2 linked regions of the Streptantibioticus cattleyicolor NRRL 8057 = DSM 46488 genome follow. The protein of the gene in region 2 interacts with the protein of the main gene of each other region in a pairwise test. Links are inferred from orthologs where the notes say so. Each region holds a gene or a part of one and is shown on either strand. Other genes may lie near its edges.

What was found.
Region 1: the proteins of SCATT_RS30620 (region 2) and rpe interact in binary tests that used the Escherichia coli proteins (3 or more experiments, as listed by UniProt). The link is inferred for Streptantibioticus cattleyicolor NRRL 8057 = DSM 46488 from one-to-one orthologs.

What each region holds. Positions count from the first base shown.
Region 1 is NC_017586.1:5,765,505-5,777,270, forward strand. Bases 4,561-7,537 are described here. They hold rpe (ribulose-phosphate 3-epimerase), read left to right. Parts: upstream 4,561-5,694; coding sequence 5,695-6,381; downstream 6,382-7,537. Other genes in these bases: SCATT_RS25375 (RsmB/NOP family class I SAM-dependent RNA methyltransferase), read left to right, coding at 4,561-5,639; SCATT_RS25385 (sugar-binding transcriptional regulator), read left to right, coding at 6,566-7,537. Also shown: SCATT_RS25355 (primosomal protein N'), read left to right, coding at 1-775; SCATT_RS25360 (hypothetical protein), read right to left, coding at 924-1,478; def (peptide deformylase), read left to right, coding at 1,852-2,397; fmt (methionyl-tRNA formyltransferase), read left to right, coding at 2,483-3,424; more of SCATT_RS25375, read left to right, coding at 4,200-4,560; more of SCATT_RS25385, read left to right, coding at 7,538-7,603; SCATT_RS25390 (guanyl-specific ribonuclease), read left to right, coding at 7,763-8,209; SCATT_RS25395 (barstar family protein), read left to right, coding at 8,206-8,718; PspA-associated protein PspAB, read right to left, coding at 8,678-9,256; zinc metalloprotease HtpX, read right to left, coding at 9,322-10,227; SCATT_RS25410 (GuaB1 family IMP dehydrogenase-related protein), read left to right, coding at 10,418-11,766. UniProt on the Escherichia coli protein: Catalyzes the reversible epimerization of D-ribulose 5-phosphate to D-xylulose 5-phosphate.
Region 2 is NC_017585.1:670,284-681,821, reverse strand. Bases 6,270-9,018 are described here. They hold SCATT_RS30620 (PfkB family carbohydrate kinase), read right to left. Parts: upstream 8,214-9,018; coding sequence 7,326-8,213; downstream 6,270-7,325. Other genes in these bases: SCATT_RS30615 (SIS domain-containing protein), read right to left, coding at 8,255-9,018; SCATT_RS30625 (hypothetical protein), read left to right, coding at 6,889-7,260; SCATT_RS30630 (roadblock/LC7 domain-containing protein), read left to right, coding at 6,436-6,837; SCATT_RS30635 (hypothetical protein), read left to right, coding at 6,270-6,356. Outside these bases: L-gamma-glutamyl-L-propargylglycine hydroxylase BesE, read left to right, coding at 244-1,050; SCATT_RS30660 (SDR family oxidoreductase), read right to left, coding at 1,093-1,857; SCATT_RS30655 (FAD-dependent oxidoreductase), read left to right, coding at 2,192-3,328; SCATT_RS30650 (hypothetical protein), read right to left, coding at 3,368-3,859; SCATT_RS30645 (glycoside hydrolase family 25 protein), read right to left, coding at 4,035-4,964; SCATT_RS30640 (roadblock/LC7 domain-containing protein), read left to right, coding at 5,197-5,595; more of SCATT_RS30635, read left to right, coding at 5,592-6,269; more of SCATT_RS30615, read right to left, coding at 9,019-9,256; SCATT_RS30610 (ABC transporter permease), read right to left, coding at 9,297-10,094; SCATT_RS30605 (ABC transporter permease), read right to left, coding at 10,091-10,963; SCATT_RS30600 (polyamine ABC transporter substrate-binding protein), read right to left, coding at 10,960-11,538. UniProt on the Escherichia coli protein: Catalyzes the ATP-dependent phosphorylation of fructoselysine to fructoselysine 6-phosphate. Functions in a fructoselysine degradation pathway that allows E.coli to grow on fructoselysine or psicoselysine.

The sequences.
Region 1 (11,766 bases), on a different replicon or contig from region 2:
CTGCGGCTGGTGCGGCCGTCCCGAGGCCGGCTGGCACTGCGGGGCCTGCGGCGGCGTACGGCTGCGGGCCCAGGTGGTCGGCGCCCGGCGCACCGCCGACGAACTCGGCCGCGCCTTCCCCGCCGTACCGGTGCGCACCTCCGGCCGGGACGGCGTGCTCGACCAGGTCTCCGGACGCCCGGCGCTGGTGGTCGCCACCCCGGGGGCCGAACCGGTGGCCGACGGCGGCTACGCGGCGGCGCTGCTGCTGGACGGCTGGGCGCTGCTGGGGCGGCCGGACCTGCGGGCCGGTGAGGAGGCGCTGCGCCGCTGGCTGACCGCCGCCGCGCTGGTGCGTCCGGCCGGCGAGGGCGGCACCGTGGTGGTGGTCGCCGAGCCGACGCTGCGCCCGGTGCAGGCGCTGGTGCGGTGGGATCCGGCCGGCCACGCGGTGCGGGAGCTGGCGGAGCGGGCGGAGCTGGGCTTCCCGCCGGTCTCCCGGATGGCCTCGGTGACCGGTACGCCGGCCGCCGTCGCCGATCTGCTGGCCGATGCCCAACTGCCGGAGGGCACCGATGTGTTGGGCCCGGTGCCGTTGCCGGTGCCGCCGCCGGGACGGCCGCGCAGGCCCGGGGATCCGCCGCCGGGGGAGAGCTGGGAACGGGTGCTGCTGCGGGTGCCCCCCGGCACCGGCGCCGCCCTGGCCGCGGCGCTGAAGACCGCCCAGGTGGCGCGGATCGCCCGCAAACGCACCGACCCGGTGCGGGTACGCGTCGACCCGCCGGACATCGGCTGAGGACGGGCGGGGGTCCGAACGCCACCGCCCCGGCGTCCGACCTGTCGGCGTGGCGGGCGTCGGGGCGGGGCGGCGTACGGACACGGCGGGCGCAGCCGCCGTCGGAAGCGGGCCCGGGCAGGCGCGTGACGCGCCGCGGGCCCCGGGATCAGCCGTTCCGGGGGGCCGGGACGGTGCCCGGGACGGGGCCGGGGACAGCGGCTCCGGGGAAGGCGTCGTCACGCAGCGCGGTGGGCTGCGCGGTGCCCATCGGCACGGTGCGGGCGGCGGGGACGGTACGCGCCGGGGCGGCGGGCAGCGGACGCGGCGCGACCGTCGGGGCGCGGCCGGCGGTGGCGGCCTCCGGCTGCGCGGTCGCCCGGCGCGAGCCGTAACGGCGGTGCACCGCCTGCTTGGTGACCCCGAGCGCGGAGCCCACCGCGTCCCAGGAGAAGCCGAGCGAGCGGTCGAAGTCGACCGCGGCGGTGACCAGGGTCTCGACGCTGTCGCGCAGCTCCTGCGCAAGGCGCACGGTGGGGGCCGGGGCACGGCCGTAGACGACGAATCCGGCGGCGGGCCCGGTACGCCGCGGGCGGTAGACGTTGCCCAACTGCGCGGTCAGGGTGCGCAGTGCGTCCACCTGCCGGCGGACCCGTTCGATGTCCCGCACCAACAGGTGCAGACTGGCCCGTGCCTGGGCGTCGTGGGTTGCGTGGTCGGCCATGAACAAGCCTCTCGAACCGGCGATGCTGAGTGAGTTTCGGACGGTCGGGAAATCCCGGACCGGTACGGGCCGATGGGAACGGCCCGATTTCGGTCAATCTGCCTTGACCAACGCGTCACGGGCCCCTCGGGTCACGCTCCGGGGGGCGTTTCGCGGCGCGGTCACCGCGTGCGCCCTTCCGTACGCCCCCGTACGCATCCCGGGCCCCCTCGCGCGCCGGGCGCGTCCGTCACGGTCACGCGCCTGATGCGCCCTGCGTGCGCGGCCCGGCCGCTTCCCGTGCGCCCCCGGGGAGGGCCGGGCACCGCCGCCCCTAGACTTGGGGGCCGGTCCCGCCCGTCCCGCCAGGTCCGTTCCCCGACAGGAGCCAGCCGTGTCCGTCCTGCCGATCCGCCTCTTCGGCGACCCGGTCCTGCGTATGAAGGCGCAGCCGGTCACCGATTTCGACAAGGAGCTGCGCACGCTGGTGAAGGACCTCACCGACACCATGGCCGCGGCCCCCGGCGCGGGGCTGGCCGCCCCCCAACTCGGCGTATCCCTGCGGGTGTTCACCTATCACGTCGACGGTGAGCTGGGCCACCTGGTCAACCCCGACCTCTCCTTGACCGAGGAGGAGCAGGACGGCCCCGAGGGCTGCCTGTCGCTGCCCGGGCTGACCTACGACTGCAAGCGCGCGTACGGCGTGGTGGCCAAGGGGTTCAACATGTACGGCGACCCGGTCACCGTCGAGGGCACCCGGCTGCTCGCCCGCTGCGTCCAGCACGAGACCGACCACCTGGACGGCATCGTCTTCATCGACCGGCTCGACCCCGAGCAGCGCAAGGCGGCGATGAGGGCGATACGCGAGGCGGAGTGGGCCGGACAGACCGCTCCGCAGGTGAAGTTCTCCCCGCACCGCACGTTCGGCCGCGCGCTGTGACCGGCGGGGGCGGCCGTGGTGTCACCGCCCGCCGCGTTCCCCGCACTTCCCGACAGGTCCCCGTTCGAAAGGCACCGCACCCACGATGAGGCTCGTCTTCGCCGGCACCCCCGAGGTCGCCGTCCCCGCCCTGGAGGCGCTGCTCGCCTCGGACCGGCACGAGGTCGCCGCCGTCGTCACCCGGCCCGACGCCCCCGCCGGGCGTGGCCGCAAGCTGGTGGCGAGCCCGGTCGCGCAGCGCGCCCAGGACGCCGGGATCGAGGTGCTCAAGCCCGCCCGCCCGCGGGACGAGGCGTTCCTGGCCCGGCTGCGGGAGATCGCCCCGGACTGCTGTCCGGTGGTGGCGTACGGCGCCCTGCTGCCGCGCGTCGCGCTGGACGTGCCCCGGCACGGCTGGGTCAACCTGCACTTCTCGCTGCTGCCGGCGTGGCGTGGCGCGGCCCCCGTGCAGCACGCCGTGCTGGCCGGTGACGAGGTCACCGGCGCCTCGACGTTCCAGATCGAGGAGGGGCTCGACTCCGGCCCGGTCTACGGCGTGATCACCGAGACCATCAAGGCCGACGACACCAGCGGCGCACTGCTTCAGCGTCTGGCGCAGTCCGGTGCCGGACTCCTGGCGGCCACCATGGACGGCATCGAGGACGGCACCCTGGTGGCCCGCCCGCAGCCCGAGGAGGGCGTCACCCTGGCCCCCAAGCTGTCGGTGGCCGACGCCCAGGTGGACTGGTCCGCCCCGGCGCTCCGTGTCGACCGCGTGGTCCGCGGCTGCACCCCGGCCCCCGGCGCCTGGACGCTCCACCGCGGCGAACGCCTCAAACTCGCCGCCCCGGTACGCCTCCTGCCCGACCGCGCCGACCTCGACCTGGCCCCCGGCGAACTCGCCGTCACCAAGAACGCCGTCTACGTCGGCACCGGCTCCCACCCCGTCCAGCTCACCGACGTCCAACCCCAGGGCAAGAAGCGCATGCCCGCCCCCGACTGGGCCCGCGGCACCCGCCTGACCTCCGGCGACCACCTGGGCACCTGACCCCCGCCCGAGCGACCTCGGCGCGGGACGCCGGGTTCCTCCGGCGGTGATTCCCGGAGGGGGCCGGGCCGCCGGGCCCCCTCCGGTTGGGGGAGGGCCGGGCGTCGGCGGATGTGTTGGCGACGGACCGCCTGCTCCGGTGTGGGCTGGGCGTGGGGTCGGCCGGGTCTCTCCGGGTGGGGAGGGCCGTGCGGGTGCGGGGTCCTGTGGCGCGTGGGGGCGGTTGGTGTGGGACCTGTTTCCGGGCCGTCGGGTGCCTTCGGGTGGGGGAGGGCCGGGTGTCGGCGGATGTGTTGGCGACCGACCGCCTGCCCCGGCGAGGGCTGAGCGCGGGGCACCGCGGCGCGCTTCGCCGCCCGTCCACGGCTCGCCGGCAGCGCGACCGCGCGAGCGGCCGACGTGGGACGACGGGGCCGCGGGCCGTCCCGCTCGGGCTCGTCTCCCCGGACCCCTCCGGGCACCGCGGCGCGTGACGCCGGTCGGCGCGGGGCCCGGCGCGGGGCCGTCGCCGAGTTCCGGTCGGCAGCGCGGCCGTGTCCCGCACGCGGCCCCGGCCCCGGGCACCGGCGTCCGAGGGGGCTTCCGGCGTACCGCCACCCGCCCCGGCGGGGGCTCGCCGCCACCGCGCCCCCGGCCCCGACCGGCCACTCGTCGGCGGGCGGTCACGTAGGGTGGGCGGACCGGGGCATCCGGTCGGCGGCGGACGTAGGGACGGGCGCGGGCGGGGTGGCCGGGTGGTAGTGCCGTCGCCGACTTCTTCCGGAGCACCTTTCCCGTGAACGACCGTTCCCGCCGCCCGCAGGGCAAGCCGTACCGACCCCGCCGACCGCGCCCCGACGCCGTGCGCGAGCTGGCCTACGACGCGCTGCGGGCGGTGGACGAGCGGGACGCCTACGCCAACCTCGTGCTGCCGTCGCTGCTGCGCGAGGCCGAGCGCAAGGGCGGGTTCGACCGGCGTGACGCGGCGCTCGCCACCGAGCTGGTCTACGGCACGCTGCGCCGCCAGGGCACCTACGACGCCGTGCTCGCCGCCTGCGTGGACCGGCCGTTGCGCGAGGTCGACCCGCCGGTGCTCGACGTACTCGCCCTCGGCGCCCACCAGTTGCTCGGCACCCGGATCCCGCCGCACGCCGCGGTCTCGGCCACCGTCGACCTGGCCCGCGCGGTGCTGGGGGAGGGGCGGGCGAAGTTCGTCAACGCCGTGCTGCGCAAGGTGGCCGCCCACGACCTGGACGGCTGGCTGGACCGGGTCGCGCCGCCGTACGACGAGGACCCCGAGGAACACCTCGCCGTCGTCCACTCGCATCCGCGCTGGGTCGTCTCCGCGCTGTGGGACGCGCTGGGCGGCGGGCGGGCCGGGATCGAGGAGTTGCTCGCCGCCGACAACGAACGCCCGGAGGTGACGCTGGTCGCGCGGCCGGGGCGGGCCACCACCGAGGAACTGGTCGCCGCGGCCGGTGGCGAGACGCTGCCGGGCCGCTGGTCGCCGTATGCCGTACGGCTCACCGAGGGCGGCGACCCGGCGGCGCTGGACGCGGTGCGCGAGGGCCGCGCCGGGGTGCAGGACGAGGGGAGCCAGCTGGTCGCCCTCGCGCTCGCCGACGCCCCGCTGGACGGCCCCGACGCCCGCTGGCTGGACGGCTGCGCGGGACCGGGCGGCAAGGCGGCGCTGCTCGGCGCGCTCGCCGCGCGACGCGGTGCCGCCCTGCTCGCCTCCGAGAAGCAGCCGCACCGCGCCCGTCTGGTGGCCCGTTCGCTCGCCGGCAACCCCGGCCCGTACCAGGTGGTCACCGCCGACGGCACCCGGCCGGCGTGGCGGGCGGAGGCGTTCGACCGGGTGCTGGTGGACGTGCCGTGCAGCGGCCTGGGCGCGCTGCGCCGCCGCCCCGAGGCGCGCTGGCGGCGCCGCCCGGAGGACGTGGCCGCCTTCGCCCCGCTCCAGCGCGGACTGCTGCGTTCCGCGCTGCGGGCCGTCCGGGTCGGCGGGGTCGTGGCGTACGCCACCTGTTCGCCGCATCCGGCGGAGACCCGGGTGGTCGTCGACGACGTGCTGCGCGGCCGGGCCGGCGGCCCTGCGGTGCCGGCCGAGTGGATCGACGCCCGGCCGCTGCTGCCCGGCCTCCCCGGCCTCGGCGACGGGCCGGACGTCCAGCTGTGGCCGCACCGGCACGGCACCGACGCGATGTACCTGGCGCTGCTGCGGCGCACCGGCTGACCACCGCGGGTCCCCGGTTCGGCCCGGCCGGGGCGGGCGCGGGATACTGGGCCCCATGCGCCCGCAGATCAACCCCAGCATCCTGTCCGCCGACTTCGCCCGCCTCGCCGAGGAGGCGGACGCCGTGGCGGGGGCCGACTGGCTCCATGTCGACGTGATGGACAACCACTTCGTGCCCAACCTCACGCTCGGCGTGCCCGTCGTGGAGTCGCTGCGCAAGGCCACCGGAACCCCGCTCGACTGCCACCTGATGATCGAGCAGCCGGACCGCTGGGCGCCGCAGTACGTGGAGGCGGGCGCGGGTTCGGTCACCTTCCACGCCGAGGCGGCGGCGGCCCCGGTGCGGCTGGCCCGGGAGATCCGGGCCAAGGGGGCGCGGGCCGCGATGGCGCTCAAGCCCGCCACGCCCGTCGAGCCCTACGAGGACCTGCTCCCCGAACTCGACATGATCCTGGTGATGACGGTCGAGCCGGGCTTCGGCGGCCAGTCCTTCCTCGACATCATGCTGCCCAAGATCCGCCGCACCCGGGAGCTGATCGCCAAGCACGGCCTCGACCTGTGGCTCCAGGTGGACGGCGGGGTCTCGGAGCGGACCATCGAGCGGTGCGCGGAGGCCGGCGCCGACGTCTTCGTGGCCGGTTCGGCGGTCTACGGCGCCGACGACCCGGCGGAGGCGGTGCGCAAGCTGCGTAACCAGGCCGGGTCGGCGCTGGCCTCGGCGAGCTGGGCCTGCGCCCACTGAGCCGGGCGGACGACGGCGGGCCACCGGCCGGCTGAACGCGGGCTGAACGGCGGCCACCCCGGCGCGGGTGCCCCCGTTCACCGGGCTCCCGTAGATTGGAATGGAGCAAGTCCCTGTGATCGGAGGGCCCCAAGCGCGTCGACATCTGCAAAGATGATGCAAAGATGAGCGTGTAGGGATTCAGATGAGCACTGGGGAGGGTGACGTGACCACTGGCCGCTCACCGGTCCGCATGGGCCCCGCCGAGATGGTGCAGGCGGCGGCGATGGCCCGTCGCTTCTACCTGGAGGGCAAGTCCAAGATCCAGATCGCGGAGGAGTTCGGCGTCAGCCGGTTCAAGGTCGCGCGCGTGCTGGAGTCGGCGCTCGAACGCGACCTGGTCCGCATCGAGATCCGGGTGCCGGCCGAACTCGACGCGGAGCGCTCCGACGCCCTGCGGGCCCGGTACGGACTGCGCCACGCCGTGGTCGTCGAGTCCCCCTCCGACCAGACCGCCGACTCGCCCGACCCGGAGAACCTCGGCGCGGTCGCCGCCGGCCTCCTGGGCGAACTGGTGACCGAGGGCGATGTGCTCGGCCTCGCCTGGGGCCGTTCCATCATCACCATGGCCAACGCCCTCGACCGGCTACCGCCGTGCACCGTCGTCCAGCTCACCGGCGTCTACGACGCGGGCACCGCCGAACGCGGCTCGGTCGAGGCCGTCCGCCGGGCCGCCCAGGTCTCCGGCGGCGAGGCCCATCCGATGTACGCGCCGATGGTGCTCCCCGACGCGGCCACCGCCGCCGCGCTGCGCAAGCAGACCGGGATCGCCGCGGCCATGGGCTACTTCGACAAGGTCACCGTGGCCGTGGTCTCCATCGGCTCCTGGGAACCGCGGGTCTCCACCGTGTACGACGCCCTCACCGACGCCGAGCGCAAGCACTACGCCGACCTCGGGGTGGCCGCCGAGATGTCCTCCCACCTGTTCGACGCCGAGGGCCGCCGGGTCGGCCGCGACCTGGGCGAACGATGCATAACCGTGGACGCCGACCGGCTGCGCCGGGTGCCCGAGGTGGTGGCGATCGCGGGCGGCATCCGCAAGGCCGCCGCGGTCGGCGCGGTGCTCCGCTCCGGGCTGGTCACCTCCCTGGTCACCGACACCGCCGCCGCCGACCACCTGCTGGAGAAGCAGTCGCCGGGCGTGCGCCCGGCCATCGAGCGGGCCGACCCGGGCACCGCGTAACCCCGCGCCCCGGTCCCGCTCCGGCGCGCGCCCGACCACCGCCGACCCGGCCGGTGCGCGCCCGCTCCGGCGCCACCCGAGTGCTGACGATCCGTCAGGAAGCGTCGGTCCACGGCCACCGGGGCGCGGCCGGAGCGGCGGTGTGGCACCATCACCGGCATGCGTCACCGCTCACCGTCCACCGCACTGCGACTGTTGTGCGCCCTGCTCGCCGCCGTGGCCCTCGCCCTGGCCGGCTGTTCCGCGCACCCCCGAACCGCCGCCGAACACCGCTCCGGCGGCCCCGCGCGCACCGCGCCGTCGGCCACCACGCAGGGCGGCCACCGGCTGCGTACCGTGCCGGCGAGCAGCCTGCCCGCCGAGGCCCAGCGCACCCTGCGGCTGATCGCGGCCGGCGGCCCGTTCCCGTACCCCAAGGACGGCGTGGTCTTCGGGAACTACGAAGGGGTGCTGCCCAAGGAGCCGCGCGGCTACTACCACGAGTACACCGTGCCCACCCCGGGCTCCCGGGACCGCGGCGCCCGGCGCATCGTGACCGGCTCCCACCAGGAGCGCTACTACAGCCAGGACCACTACCGGACGTTCGTGGCGGTGAGTTCGCGATGACCGGGGCCGACGAGGACGGGCTGGCCGCCCTGCTCGGCGGACCGCTGCCGCACGGCATCGTCCACGTGCCCCAGGGCCGCGCCGCCGGGGACGTGCTGGACGCCGCCCACGTCACCGGCTGGCAGACGGTACGGCTGAGCCTGGACGGCGTCGCCGACAAGGCCGGCTTCCTGGACGCCTGCGCCCGCCGCCTCGGCCTGCCGGAGTGGTTCGGGCACAACTGGGACGCGCTCCACGACTGCCTGACCGACCCCGACTGGGCGCTGCCCGGCCACGCGACACCGGGGCGGCGGCTGGTCCTGGTCACCGGCTGGACGGCGCTGGCCGAGGCGGCCCCCGCGGAGTGGGAGACCGCTCAGCGGGTGCTGGCCGACGCGGTCGGCCACTGGCGGTCGACCGCCACCCCGCTGCTGGTGGTCGTCGACCGGCCGCCCGCCGACCCGTTCGCCGACGCCTTCGAGGACCCGCTCACAGACCCGGAGCCCCCCACACCGGGAACCAGCGGCTGAGGTCCTCCTCCACCCGCAGGTCGTTGCCGATCAACGCCTTCACCTGGAGCTCCAGCGCGTTGTCCCGCTTCTCCCCTCGGCGCGGCGCGAACGGGTAGAACGTGCCCCGCTTGTAGAGGTAGACCAGCGCCAGCGCGCGCCCCTCGGCGTCCTGGAAACCCACCAGCGAGCACAGCAACTGCGGGCCGAAACCGCCGTCCTGCAACGTGGTGTTGACCGCGTGCAGATCGTTGACGAGCCCCGCCACGTCGTCCGGGTCGTGGCGGGAGAGCAGCCAGGTATAGCCGTAGGAATCCTGGCTGAACTCCACCGGGGCGGCGCCGCCGGCCACGTCCGCGTCCAGCAGCCCCTGGACCTCCGCGCGCAGTTGGGCGAAGGCGCCGCCCTCCACCGCGGCGAAGCAGACCGAGCCCTGGCCGGTCGGCCTCAGACCCGCGGCGGCCTGGAGGGTGACCGCGGCCGACGGCAGGCCGAAGAGCTGGTCGAGGTCGGGCCGCACCGGCTTGCTGCGGCCGAGCAGGGTGTCGAGGAAGCCCACGGGCGGTCAGCTCCTGTCGGGAAGTCGGGGAGTGGAGTGGGGGAGTCGGTTCCGGGAGCGGTGGTTCAGCCCTGGCCCAGCTCCGCGGCGATCCGGCCGAGCTGCTCCAGCCGCTGCTCCAGCGTCGGGTGGGTGGACAGCAGGTTGGACAGGCTCTCCCGGGAGGCGATGGCCGGCGCGAAGTAGAAGGCGTTGAACGGCTCGGCCTTGCGCAGGTCCTCGGTGGGGATCCGGGCCATCGCGCCGCTCACCTTGGTCAGCGCCGAGGCGAGCGCGGAGGGGCGGCCGGTGAGCTGGGCGGCCGAACGGTCCGCGGACAGCTCCCGGTACCGCGACAGCATCCGGGTCAGCAGGAAGCTGATCGCGTACACCACCGCGCTCACCAGCGGTACCAGCAGCGCGATGATCGCCGCGTTCTGGTCCCGTCCGCCCCGGGCCCGGAAGCCGCCCCACAGTCCGATCCGGGTGATCATCCCGGCCAGCACACCGAGGAACGAGGCGATCGTCATCACCGCCACGTCCTTGTGGGCCACGTGCGACAACTCGTGGGCGAGCACGCCTTCCAGCTCGTGGGGTTCGAGCCGGCGCAGCAGTCCGGTGGTGGCGCAGACCACCGCGTTGTCGGCGTTGCGGCCGGTGGCGAAGGCGTTGGGCACGTCCGATGCGGCCACCGCCACCCTGGGCTTGGGCATGTCGGCGAGGGCGCACAGCCGGTCGACCACCCCGTGCAGCTCCGGGTACTCCTCGGGCGTCACCTCCCGGGCCCCCATGCTGAACGCGGCGATCTTGTCGCTGAACCAGAACTGGGCCACGAACAGCCCGCCCGCGAAGATCAGGATCACCGGCCAGGAATGGCGCAGCAGCACCATCAGCACGCCCACGAAGACCACGTACAACAGGCCGATCAGGAACATGGTGAAAACCATGCGGCCGGCCAGCCCGCGGTCCGGCGCGAAACGCGTGCGGTTCATGATCCCCTCCCGGGGTCCACCAGGCCCGGCCGGGAGGCCGGGGGACGCCACATCACGATTGTCCCTCCGCTCCCGCGGATCACGACCCCGCCGTGCGGACACTCACAGCCGCCGTTAGGACCTTGGCCCAAGGACGGGCGCCCGATGCCGGAGATTCCTCCAAGGCGGTTTTCCCGTCCGGCATGCAAAAATGAAGTACGTGCGTTTCCTCAACGATTCCAAGCCGTCGTACGACCTGACGTACGACGACGTGTTCATGGTGCCCAACCGCTCCGCCGTGGGTTCGCGGCAGGGCGTGGACCTGTCCTCCCAGGACGGTACGGGCACCACCATCCCGCTCGTGGTCGCCAACATGACGGCGATCGCCGGCCGCCGCATGGCCGAGACCGTGGCCCGCCGCGGTGGCCTGGTGGTCATCCCGCAGGACATCCCGATCGACGTGGTGACCGAGGTCATCTCCTGGGTCAAGCGGCGCCACCTGGTGCTCGACACCCCGATCGTGCTCAACCCGCACAACACCGTCGCCGACGCGATGGCGCTGCTGCCCAAGCGGGCGCACGGCGCGGGCGTGGTGGTCGAGGACGGCCGTCCGGTCGGCGTGGTCACCGAGTCCGACCTGTCCGGGGTCGACCGCTTCACCCAGCTGTCCGAGGTCATGTCGCGCGACCTGCTCGTGCTGGACGCCGGCATCGACCCGCGGGACGCTTTCAACCGGCTTGAGGACGCCCACCGCAAGCTCGCCCCGGCCGTCGACGCCGACGGCCGGCTGGCCGGAATCCTGACCCGCAAGGGCGCGCTGCGCGCCACCTTGTACACCCCGGCCACCGACGCGGCCGGCCGGCTGCGGATCGCCGCCGCCGTCGGCATCAACGGCGACGTGGCCGGCAAGGCCAAGCAGCTGCTGGACGCGGGCGTCGACACCCTGGTGATAGACACCGCCCACGGCCACCAGGAATCCATGATCTCCGCGATCAAGGCGGTGCGGGCGCTCGACCCGCGGGTGCCGATCGTGGCCGGCAACGTGGTCGCCGCGGCCGGCGTGCGCGACCTGGTCGAGGCCGGCGCCGACATCGTCAAGGTGGGCGTGGGCCCCGGCGCGATGTGCACCACCCGGATGATGACCGGGGTGGGCCGTCCGCAGTTCTCCGCGGTGCTGGAGTGCGCCGCCGAGGCCCGCCGGCTCGGCAAGCACGTCTGGGCCGACGGCGGCGTGCGCCACCCGCGTGACGTGGCGATGGCGCTGGCCGCCGGCGCCTCCAACGTCATGATCGGTTCGTGGTTCGCCGGCACCCACGAGTCCCCCGGGGACCTCCAGGTCAGCGCCGACGGGCGGCTGTACAAGGAGAGCTTCGGCATGGCCTCGGCCCGCGCGGTGCGCAACCGCACCAGCGAGGAGTCCGGCTACGACCGGGCCCGCAAGGCGCTGTTCGAGGAGGGCATCTCCACCTCCCGGATGTTCCTCGACCCGGCCCGGCCGGGCGTGGAGGACCTGATCGACTCGATCATCGCCGGGGTGCGCAGCTCCTGCACCTACGCCGG
Region 2 (11,538 bases):
CGGAGATAAGTTCCGGCCATCCTGTCCGGGCGGAAAACCGATCGTTTCCGGCCGACTCCGCGGGTCACCCGCGTCCCAGCCGTGCCGGATTTCCGGTGCCGCACGGCGGCCGAGCTGGGCCCGGGCCCGCGGGTGCGCCGGCGGGCGGCGCGGACCGCCCTGTCCGGTCCTTACTTCGACGGAATATGCCGCTGTACTCTGTTCCCTCTTGCTGAGACTTCGACTTCAGGTATCGGAGGCGAGATGTCCGGCACGACACACCACCACGCGACGTTTCCGGCGGTGGAGGCGGCGGCCTTCACCCGACGCCACCTCGACGACCTGGCGGCCGGCCTGCTCGGCACCGTCCGGGTGCCGGGGTTCTTCGGCCGGCCGGCGCTCGACACCATGCTGACCTCGCTGCACCGGGTGCCCGTGGTCAGCTTCGACCTCGACCGCATGCACCACCCGATGGCCCGGTTCGGCACCGCCCTCAACGACTACCGCACCCCCGAACTCGCCCTGGACGCCGACCGCTACTGGCACGACGCGGACACCGCCCGACGGCAGTGGGCTGGGATCGGTATGACACCCGACCCGCTGGAACTGGCGCTGGACGCCCTCGGCCGGGCCTGGGGCGTACGCCCCGCACCCGCCACCATCGGCGGCCGGCCCGCCTTCGTCGGCATGCTCCGCGAGGTCAACGACGGCACCTTCATCCACTACGACGACATCAACCGGGAATACCGCGGCGGGCTCTTCGACCAGAAGATCGTGGCCCAACTCGCCTTCAACGCGTGGCTCGCCGCTCCCCGCGAAGGCGGCACCACCACCGTGTGGCGCCACCGCTGGGAACCCGCCGACGAGAACCGCCGGCACGGATACGGCTTCCAGCCCACCGCGGTCGCCGACGACCCGTACGTCACCGTGGCCCCGGCCGCCGGCGACGCCCTGCTGTTCAACGCGAACAACTACCACGTCGTCCATCCCGGCGCCCCGGGCCAGCGGCGGATCGCCCTCGCCTGCTTCCTCGGCGTCACGGCCGGCGGCGAACTGGTCGTCTGGTCCTGAAGGGTCCGTCCCCGGCGGCGGGCCCGCGGGCGGTGCGGCCGGTCAGCGCGTGGTGTAACCGCCGTTGACGAAGAACGTCTGCCCGGTGGCCCACCAGCCGTCGGTGAGGAGGAAGACGACCCAGGGCACGATGTCCTCGATCCGGGTCAACTCCCCGTTGAGCGCCGAGGACTTGTGGAAGGCGATCGCCTCCGGCGACTCCACGGGGTAGAAGAACGAGGTGTCCATCGGGCCCGGGGCGATGTTGACCACCGAGACGTTGCGGCCGTACATCTCCTTGGCCAGCGCCCGGGTGAAGTGCTCGACGGGTGCCTTGCTGCCCGCGTAGACCGAGTACAGCCCGGTGAAGGCGGCCAGCAGCGAGGTGACCACGGTGACGATCTTCCCGCCGTCCTCGATACGCCGGGCCGCCGCCCGCATGGTGAAGAACGCGGCCTTGGCGTTGACCGCGAACATCCGGTCGTACTCCGCCTCGTCCACCTCGGCCAGCGGCTTCTTCAGCACCATCCCGGCCGTGTTGACGCTGTGGTCGAGCCGCCCGAAGCGCTCCACCACCTGGTCGAAGGCGCGCTCCACCTGATCGACCCGGGTCAGGTCGGCCTGGAGCGCGAAGGCATCACCGCCGGACGCCGTGATGTCGTCCACCACCTGCTGGGCCTGGGCCGCCGAGGAGTCGCTGTTGTAGTGCACGGCGACCCGGACGCCCTCGGCGGCGAGCGTACGGCTGATCAGCGCGCCGAGGTTGCGTGAGGCACCGCCCACGAAGGCGGCCTTGCCGCGCAGTGTCCGGTCCGGGATGTTGGCCATGGCATCGCTCCGGTCTGTTCGAGCTGGGCGTTTTCGGCCACTATGCGTCACGGTCGGGTGGCGGAACGGTGTGCAACGCCCGGGGGCACACGGTTGCGGGTCGGCGGGACACCCCCTGGGGTACGGCGGTCACCTGGCCGCGCCGGTGTCCTGACCGCGCCGAGAGGGGCCGGTGTCGGCCGGTTGTCGGCGCCGTCGGCGGTCTGTCGGTGGTCTGTCGGTGGCGGCCGGGACGGTGGATCTCGTCGGCGGCCGGCCACGGCGGGCCACCGGCACCGCGAAGTGACCGGCGGGGGCGTCCGCCCAGCGGTCCGCGATCAGATGGGAAGCCCCCATGACCACCGACATCACGATCATCGGCGCCGGACTCGGCGGCCTCACGCTCGCCCGCGTCCTGCACGTCAACGGAATGGCGGCCACCGTCTACGAGGCCGAGCCCTCGCCGACGGCGCGTTCGCAGGGCGGACTGCTCGACATCCACGACTACAACGGGCAGATCGCCCTCGAAGCGGCCGATCTGATGGACGAGTTCCGCGGCATCGTCCTCGAAGGCCGCCAGGCGATGCGCATCCTCGACCCGGCCGGGAACGTCCTGTTCGACAAGGCCGACGACGGCACGGGGGGACGCCCCGAGGTGCAGCGCGGCGAGCTGCGGGAGATCCTGCTCGACTCGTTGCCGGCCGGCACCGTCCGGTGGGGGCACAAGGTCACCGGCGTCCGCCCGCTCGGCGGGGGCCGCCACGAGGTGACGTTCGCCGACGGCAGCACCATCGCCACGGCCCTGCTGATCGGCGCGGACGGCGCCTGGTCACGGGTACGCCCGCTGCTGTCGGACGCCACGCCCGAGTACACCGGAAAGTCGGTCGTCGAGACCTACCTGTTCGACGCCGACGCCCGGCACCCGGTCGCCTCCAAGACGGTCGGCAGCGGGGCGATGGTCGTGCCCGCCGAGGGCCGGGAGATCTTCGCCCACCGGGAGCGGGACGACACGCTCCACGCGTACCTGGGGCTGACCGAGCCGCGGGAGTGGTTCGACGCCATCGACTTCACCGATGGCGCCACGGCCGCCGCACGGATCGCGCGGGAATTCGACGGCTGGGCGCCGGAGTTGACCGCGCTGATCACCGACGGCGACACCGCGCCGATCCTGCGCCCGCTGTACGCCCTGCCGACCGGGCACCGCTGGGACCGCGTGCCGGGCGTCACCCTGCTCGGCGACGCCGCCCACCTCGCGGCCCCCAACGGCGAGGGCGCCAACCTCGCCATGCTCGACGCGGCCGAACTCGCCACGGCCCTCGCCGCGCACCCCGGCGAGGTCGAGGCCGCGCTCGCCGCGTACGAGCAGGCCATGTTCCCCCGCGGCGCCGAGGCCGCCGCCCTGCACGGCGACGAGGACCGGGGGACCGGCTCCGCCGACAACTCGGTGCACGCCTTGATCGCCGAGTTCGCCGGGGACGGGCCGACCCGGTGACGGCCGCGCCACCGCCGCCGGAGGCAGGCCCGGCCCGGGCTACTTCCGGGGCGGGGGACCGATGAGGCCGCGGACGTACTTCTGCGCCTCGTAGTCGGACGCGGTCGCGGTGTGGACCCCGCCGGGGCCGCGGTGGTGGGCGCGGCAGAGCCACTGGAGGTTGTCGGCGGATTCGATCCAGGCGCCGATCTGTTCGGGGTCGGAGATGCCGGGGTAGTCGTGCTCCAGCCAGGCGAGGTCGACGCCGTTCTGGAGGCTGAACTCCACGTGGCTGTGGTGGAGTTCGAGCGGGTGGGTGAGGTCGCACTCGCTCATGTCGCCGCGGTGGACGCCGATCGCGCACTGCGCGGTGGCCTCGGTGCGACGGCGGAACGCCTCGAAGTCCTTGAAGTGGGGGTCGCTCTCACGCGGGGCGTGTTCGGGGTAGTGGACGGTGTACCGGTGGGTGATGGCGTGGTCGTGGGCGGCGACGGGCGATCGCGGGTCGCGGCTCGGAGGGACCTGCCGGTGCTTGGTGGTGTGTCGGGTCACGGGCGCTCCTTCGGTGGTGCAGGAGCGGCGGATCATGCGGTGGAGCGGCCGTCCTGGGACGGGGGCCGCTCCAACCGGGCCGCTTATACCGGGTTTGTGCTCGCCCCACGGTACGTTCTACCGAGCCACCGCCCGAGTTCACCCGAACGAGCGATGATCACCGGGACGCCGACGGTCACCAGCTCTCGATGGCGTACGCCACCCCCTCGGCCGTCGTCTGGAGGCTCACCTTGACGACGTCCGGCGACAGGTCGACGTCGACGGTGCCGCCCGCGGCGGACACCTCGACGGTGCGCTCGCTGCTCCAGGTACGGCCGTCGTGGATGGCGACGCGGACGGTCGCGCGGGCCCCGGGGTCGCCGATCCGGTCCATCCCCAGGTGCAGCCGGCGGTTTCCGGCGGCGGACCAGGCGGTGCCGTGCGGCACGAGCGCGACGGTGGGCTGCGCACCGGGGGTGACGGTGCCGGAGTGCCACTGGGGCATGTCGTCCTCCGTGGGGGGTGGGGTGGGACCGGGCTGGAAGGAGAGCGTCCAGTCCCGCAGGGCCTGGGTGCTGTCGAGGCGGCAGTAGTCGCGGTCGAGGCCGCCCTCCTCGCTGTACTGGTGGAAGAGCCACGACGCCTGGATCCCGGGGTCGCCCGCGCCCCGGCCGGCGGTGGCGATCCACAGGAAGTCGCCGTAGTAACCGGTGGTGTCGATGGTCCGCCAGTAGTCGGTGTTGCAGTACATGCCGACCGGGTTCCGCGGCAGCTTCGACTTCACGTAGCGCAGCCACGCCTCCTTGTACGCCAGTTGCCGGGACGCCGGGACGCCCTGGTTGGCGGAGTCGTACCCCTCCCAGTCCAGGCACGCCATGTCCCCCGGTTTCCAGGCCACTTGAGCCAGGAAGTAGTCGGCCTCGGCCTCCACCGCGTTGTCCATGTGCGGGTAGTGGTACGCGCCCCACACCAGCCCGGCGGCCTTGGCGTGGTCCCGCTGCGCCACCCATTCCGGGTTGACGTAGGACAGCCCCTCGGTGACCTTCACGAAGACGAAACCCAGACCGGAGGTGTCCGGCGCCGACGACTGGTACGAAGCCCAGTCCTGCCCGTAGATACCCATCATCGGCCTCCCTCGCCGAGCCGGGCCACGCCGCGCACCGGCTCCACCGGTGTGTTACCCACGATCGGCCCGTTCGGCACAACTGCCGTGCTGATCAACGCCCTTGGGAGAAGCGCGCATATTCCCGCGGAACCTGCCCGAAAACATCCCCCGCGCCGGGGACGTTGCGTAGTCTCGCTGTCACCTCCGGATGACCGGCGGCCCTGCCGGGCCTTCAGGGAAGAGGGGTTCGCGCGTGCCCGGAATCGACGAGTGCGTCAGGGAAGCTATGGGTGTGCCCGGGGCGCGCAGTGCCGCGGTGATCGACTGGACCAGCGGCCTCGCGCTCGGCGCCGACGGCGACCCGCCCGGCGCCGACCACGAGACCGGGTGCGCCGAGATCGCCGAACTGGCGCGGCTGGCCGCCGAGAACACCGTCTTCGCGCCGCCCCCCGCCACCACCACGCCACCCCACCAGGTGCCCGTCGAGGACCTCGTGGTGACCACCGGCGACGGCTACCACCTGGTGCGCTTCGTCGACACCGGCTTCGACAGCAGTGTCTTCCTCTACCTGTGGCTCGACCGGGGCGCCGGCAACCTGGCCCTCGCCCGCATCCGGCTGCGGGAACTCGCCGGACGCCTGGTCCTGGCATGAGCGCCACCACCACCCCGATGCTCCGCCGGCTGGCCGCCGAGGAGGCGACCGGCGCGCTGCTGTGCGACACCGGCACCCTCTACCTCCACGGCGGTCGCGTGGTGCACGCCGAGAGCCCGGCCGCCCCCGGCGTGGACGTCCTGCTCACCGCGTGCGGACGCCTCACCCCCGACGACTGGCGGCGGGCCGTCGACCGGGCCGGCGCCGCCCGCCGGGTCGGGCCCTTCCTGGTGGAAACCGGCCAACTCACCCTGGGCGAGGCCGAGTTGATCCACCTGGCGGCGATCTACGACGCGGCCTACTTCGTGCTCGACCCGGCGGACGGGCCCACCCGTTTCCGGCGGGGCGCGGCCCACTGGTTCGGCACCGTACGCCCGGTGGACGCCGGATCGCTGGAACGCGAGACCCGCCGCCGCCGTGATCTGCTGGACGCGCTGTGGCCGGTGCCGCAGACCGACACCGCGCCCGTGGTACGCCGCACCCTGCCGCAGGCACCACCGGTCACCCGACGCCAGCGCGCGGTGCTCGACCTCGCCGACGGCGTACGCACCCCCGCCGCCATCGCCCGGCTGCTGGGCCGCCCGGCGTTCCACACCCTGGTGGACGTGCGCCGGCTCACCGCCGCGGGACACCTCGACACCCCCCGCGGTCCGTACCCGACCGCCCCACCGCCGTTCCCCGCCTGGGCCGGTGCGGTTGCCGGCGACCCGGACACCGCGCTGCTGCGCAGGCTACGTGACGCTTTGGAGACGAGACTGTGACGTCCCGGACCGCCCACCCCACGCCCCCCGCGCCGTCATGAGGCGTGCCCTGAGACAGCGTGCCGGAAGGAGACAGCTCATGGCCGCCCGACCCGACGTGCACGACGAACTGCGCCGGCTGCGCGCCCGACTGCCGGGCCTGACCGGATCGCTGGCGGCCAGCTCCGACGGGCTCCTCATCGCCCACGACACCACCGCCCCCGCCGAGGCGGAGAGCCTGGCCGCGCTCACCGCGGTCGCCCTGGAAGTGGGGCGCAGGCTCACCGGCACCACCGGGGCGGGCGCCTTCCGCGAACTGCTCGTCCACGGCACGGAGGGCTACGCCGCCACCTACGCCGCGGGCACCACCGCCGTACTCACCGTGCTGGCCGGGCCACGTGCCAACGTCGCCCGCATGCACCTGGAAGGACGCCGCGCCGGCACCCGGATCGGCGAGCTGGTGGACGGCCCGCGCACCCCGCCCCCGCCCACCGGCGCCTGACGCATCCGTACCCGACCGCACCACCGACCGACCGGAAGGACGCGCACCACCATGAACACCGAAGCCGCGCTGAAGGAAGCCGTCACCGCCATCGAGGGGGCCGTCGGCGCCGCCCTCGTCGACTACACCAGCGGCATGGCGCTCGGCACGATCGGCGGCGACAAGCAGTTCGACCTCACCGTGGCCGCCGCGGGCAACACCGACGTGGTACGCGCCAAGATGCGCACCATGGAGATGCTGGGTCTCCAGGACGAGATCGAGGACATCCTGATCACCCTCGGCAGCCAGTACCACCTCATACGACTGCTGCGGAACCGCTCCGGCGCCGGCCTCTTCCTCTACCTGGCGCTGGACAAGGTCCGCGCCAACCTGGCGATGGCCCGGCTCCAACTCCGCAGGATCGAGAAGGAACTGGAGATCTGAACCGGCCGGGAACGACGGCGGACACCGTGCCGGGGCCGGCTCGCCCCCGGCACGGTGCCGGCCGCTCAACCGCCGTCCACCACCGGCTCCCCGGCCGGCCGGCCGCACCCGAACGCACCCGCCACGAAACACTGCCGGTACGCCTCCCGCGTCCCGGCCCGCAACGCGTCCTGGAGCGCGCCCGGATCCGGCCGCCCCCCGGCCGACCAGCCGCGCCGCAGCAACGACACCGCGAACCCGGCGAGGAAGGCGTCACCGCACCCCATGGTGTCCACCACGCGTTCCGGCGCGGCCACCCGGCGGGCGGGCATCGACACCGTGACCCGGCCGTCGTACACCACCGCGCCCTCCACCCCCCGGGTCGCCAGCGCCAGCCCGGCCCCCCGGCCCACCGCGTCGGCCAGCACCACCCGGGTCGCCGCCTCGTCCAGATGCGAACACGACAGCAGCACCAGATCCGCGTACGGGCAGACGCGGTCGAGGTATCCCGGGGTACGGAACTCCTCCTCGCTGGACAGGTCCAAGGTGACCAGCGGACCGGCCCCGGCCAGCTTGGGCAACTCGTCCTCGGTGCCCGCGTACACCCCGCAGTGCACCAGGTCGAAGGAGGCCGCGTACGACAGCGCCGCCCCGTCCAGCACGAACGGTTCGCGCACGGTCACCCCGCCGCCGTTCCAGCCGAGGAAGACCCGGTCGCCGTCGCGGACGTGCAGCGTCGACACCCCCGTCTCGCCGGGCCGGACCACACAGTGGTCGAGGGCGACCCCCTGGGCGGCGATCGCGGTGCGCAGGAAGCCGCCGAGGGCGTCGTCACCGAAGACCCCGAGGTAGGCCGCGTCCGCCCCGAGCCGGCGCGCGTACACCGCCACGTTGACGCTGTTGCCGCCGGGGTAGTCGATACCGCGGTCGACGAACCGGTCGACGGTGTTGTCACCGAAGCCGAGGACTCTCATTGGCTGCTCCTGTGGCTGACCCGGCGCACCGGCGGACGCGCTCAGTAGTCCATGACCCGGTAGTAGCGGCGCAGGTCGAGCGAGTGGTCGCGGACGCGTTCGAGGTGCTTGCTGACCCGGTCGAGCACGGTGTCGAGCACCAGCGGCGCCAGCAGCGGGCGGAACCGCTCGCTGATGCCCTCCAGCGGGTAGTCGCGGGTGTCGAAGACGGTGACGTCGTCGCTGACCCGGCGGGCGAAGGCGATCGCCCGGTCGGTGAGCGGACGGCTCTCGTCCTCCCCCTGGAGGACCAGCACGCTGGTGTCACGCTCCAGCAGCTCCAGCGAGCCGTGGAAGAACTCGGCGCTGTGCACCCGGGTGGTGCGCAGCCACTGCATCTCCTCCAGGATGCACATCGAGTACAGGTAGGTGAGACCCCACAGGTTCCCGGCGCCGATCAGGAAGTGGTAGTCGGTGTCCTTGTGGGCCTCGGCGAACGCGGACGCCACCGGCTCCGCCCGCTCCGCCACCCGCACCAGGATCCGCGGGATCGCGGCGAACTCGTCGGCGAACTCCTCGTACCCCTCGAACTCCCCGCGCCGCGCCAGCAGCCGGCCCATGAACAGCAGCAACTGCATGTCGAACGGCCACGTCTTCGGCTCGGTGAGCAGCACGGTGTCGACCCCCCGGGCCACCGGCGAGTCGGCCACGCCGGTGAAGCCGACGGTGTACGCGCCCTTGGCCCGGCAGAACTCGATCGCCCGCACGCTGTCCTCGGTGGTGCCCGACACCGAGGTGAAGACGGCGACCGAACGCTCGCCGAGCCCCGCGTCACCCGCGGCCACCAGCTCCGCCGCGATCGCGGAGCGCACCGGCAGCGTCGAGGTGCGCCGGGCCAGGTGCTCGTACGGCCACATCTGGGCGTAGGTGCCGCCCGCGCCGACCAGGAAGAGGTTGTCGAACCCCTGGTCCACCAGGCGGTCGACCAGCTCCTCGATCCGCGGACGCAGCGCCACCGCGCTCGCGATCTGGCGGACGAACTCGGACTCGTCGAACTTCAGCATCGAATTCCCTTACAGGTATGGGTGGTTGGAACGGGAGAAGTCAGACCGGACGGCGCCGGGAGAGCAGCACGTTGACCCCGGCGACCAGCAGCCCGCCGAGGAAGATCAGCGTGCCCATGACGTTCACCTGCGGCGGCACCCCGGTGCGCCCGGCGCTGTACACCCACAGCGGGAACGTCACCGTGCGGCCGGCGTTGAAGCTGGTGACCACGTAGTCGTCGATGGACAGCGCGAAACACAACAGCGCCCCGGAGACCACCCCCGGCAGCAGCGCCGGCAGCGTCACCAGCCGGAACGCCGTCCACGGACCCGCCCCCAGGTCACGCGCGGCCTCCTCCAGCGACGGATCGTGCCCCGCCATCCGCGCCCGCACCGTGATGCTCACGTACGGCACGCAGAACGCCACGTGGGCGACGACCACCGTCCAGTAGCCGCGCGGCACGCCCAGCGTGATGAACAACGACAGCAGCGCCGCGCCCAGCGCGATCTCCGGCGCCGCGATCGCGGCGAACAGCAGGAAGTCCACCGAGCCCCGGCCGCGGAACCGGTGGCGGCCCAGCGCGTAACCGAGCGGGGTGCCCAGCGCGGTGGCGACCACCGCGGTGATCAGCGCGATGGTCACGCTGTTGACCAGGGCCCCGGTCAGATCCGGGATGGCGAACAGATGCCGGTACCAGGTGAGGGTGAACCCCTGCCAGGTGAAGTTCACCTTGCCGCGGGTGTGGTTGAAGCCGAACAGGATCATCACGGCGATCGGCAGCAGCAGCCAGGCCAGCACCAGCCAGGTGTAGACCCGCAAGCCCGGTGCCCGCCGCCGTCGTACGGGGTACGTGGTCATCGCGCCGCCGCCTCCAGCACGTCCCGGGTGCCCAGCGCCCGGGCGTACCCGAACACCGCCAGCAGCAACGCCGCCATCAGCACGAACGACAGCGCCGCGGCGCCCGGGTAGTCGAGGTTGGTGAAGTACTCGGTCTGGATGACGTTGCCGACCATCGTGGCCGACGGGCCGCCCAGGATGCTGGCGTTGACGTAGTCGGCGGAGGCCGGCACGAAGGTGAGCAGCACCCCGGCGAAGACCCCCGGCAGCGACAACGGCAGCACCACCCGCAGGAAACCCTGCACCCGCCCGGCGTACAGATCGGCCGCCGCCTCGGTCAGCCGGGGATCGAGCCGCTCCAGCGCCACGTACACCGGCAGCACCATGAACGGCAGGAAGTTGTAGGCCAGCCCGCCGATCACCGCGTACGGCGTGGCGAGGACGTGGAAGTCGCCCGGCAGCACCCCGAGGCGCTTCAGCGGCCCGAGCAGCACCCCGTTGTCGGCCAGCACCACGTTCCACGACTGGGTGCGGATCACGAACGACACGAAGAACGGCAGCAACACCGCGAACAGGTACGCCGACTTGTGCCGGCCGCCCCGGAACGCGATCCAGTACGCCACCGGATAGGCGATCACCGCACAGCACACCGTGGCCACCGCCCCGTACAGCAGCGAACGCAGCAACTGGACGTGGTAGGCGCGGACCACGTCGGCGTAGGTGCCGAAGTGGAACGTCTGCCGGAAGCCCTCGATGAAGTCACCGGTCTGCAACGACAGCGAGACCATCACCAGCACCGGCGCGACGAAGAAGGCGGCCAGCCACAGCCAGCCGGGGAGCACCAGCAGATAGGGGGCGAGCGCGGCCCCGGGCCACCGGCGGCGTCTCACGCCTGGTAGATCGGTTCGAACAGGGCGTTCCACCGCTTCTCCTCCGATTCGTCGAGCACCCGCAGGCGGCGCAGTTTCGCCTTGTCGGCCTGGGTGGGGAAGACCAGCGCACTGGTGCTCAGCGCGGTCAGCAGCGTGCGTTCGGTGCCGGTGGCCGCCGCCGCCCGGTCGGCGATGACCCGCTGCGCGGCCGGTACCGGGCAGACGAACTGCACGGTCTCGGTGATGCGGGCGGCGACCTCGGGCCGGTAGACGTAGTCCATGTACGTGAGGGCGTCCACCGGGTGTGCCGCCGAGGACGGGATGCACAGGTTGTCCGTCCAGATCAGGCCGCCCTCCTCGGGGATGACGAACTCCAGGTGGGAGCCGCCGCGGTTGGCCTGGAAGACATCGCCGGAATACACCAGCGACGCCCACAGGTCGCCGCGTTGCAGCGAGGACTGGTAGGTGGCGGTGCTGTAGGAGCGCACCACACCGGACTCGCGCTGCCCGCGCAGCCAGCCGGCCGCCTTGCGCCAGTCGGCCGGGGTGGAGGTCTCCGGGTCGACGCCCACCGCGAGCAGGGCGACGTTGCC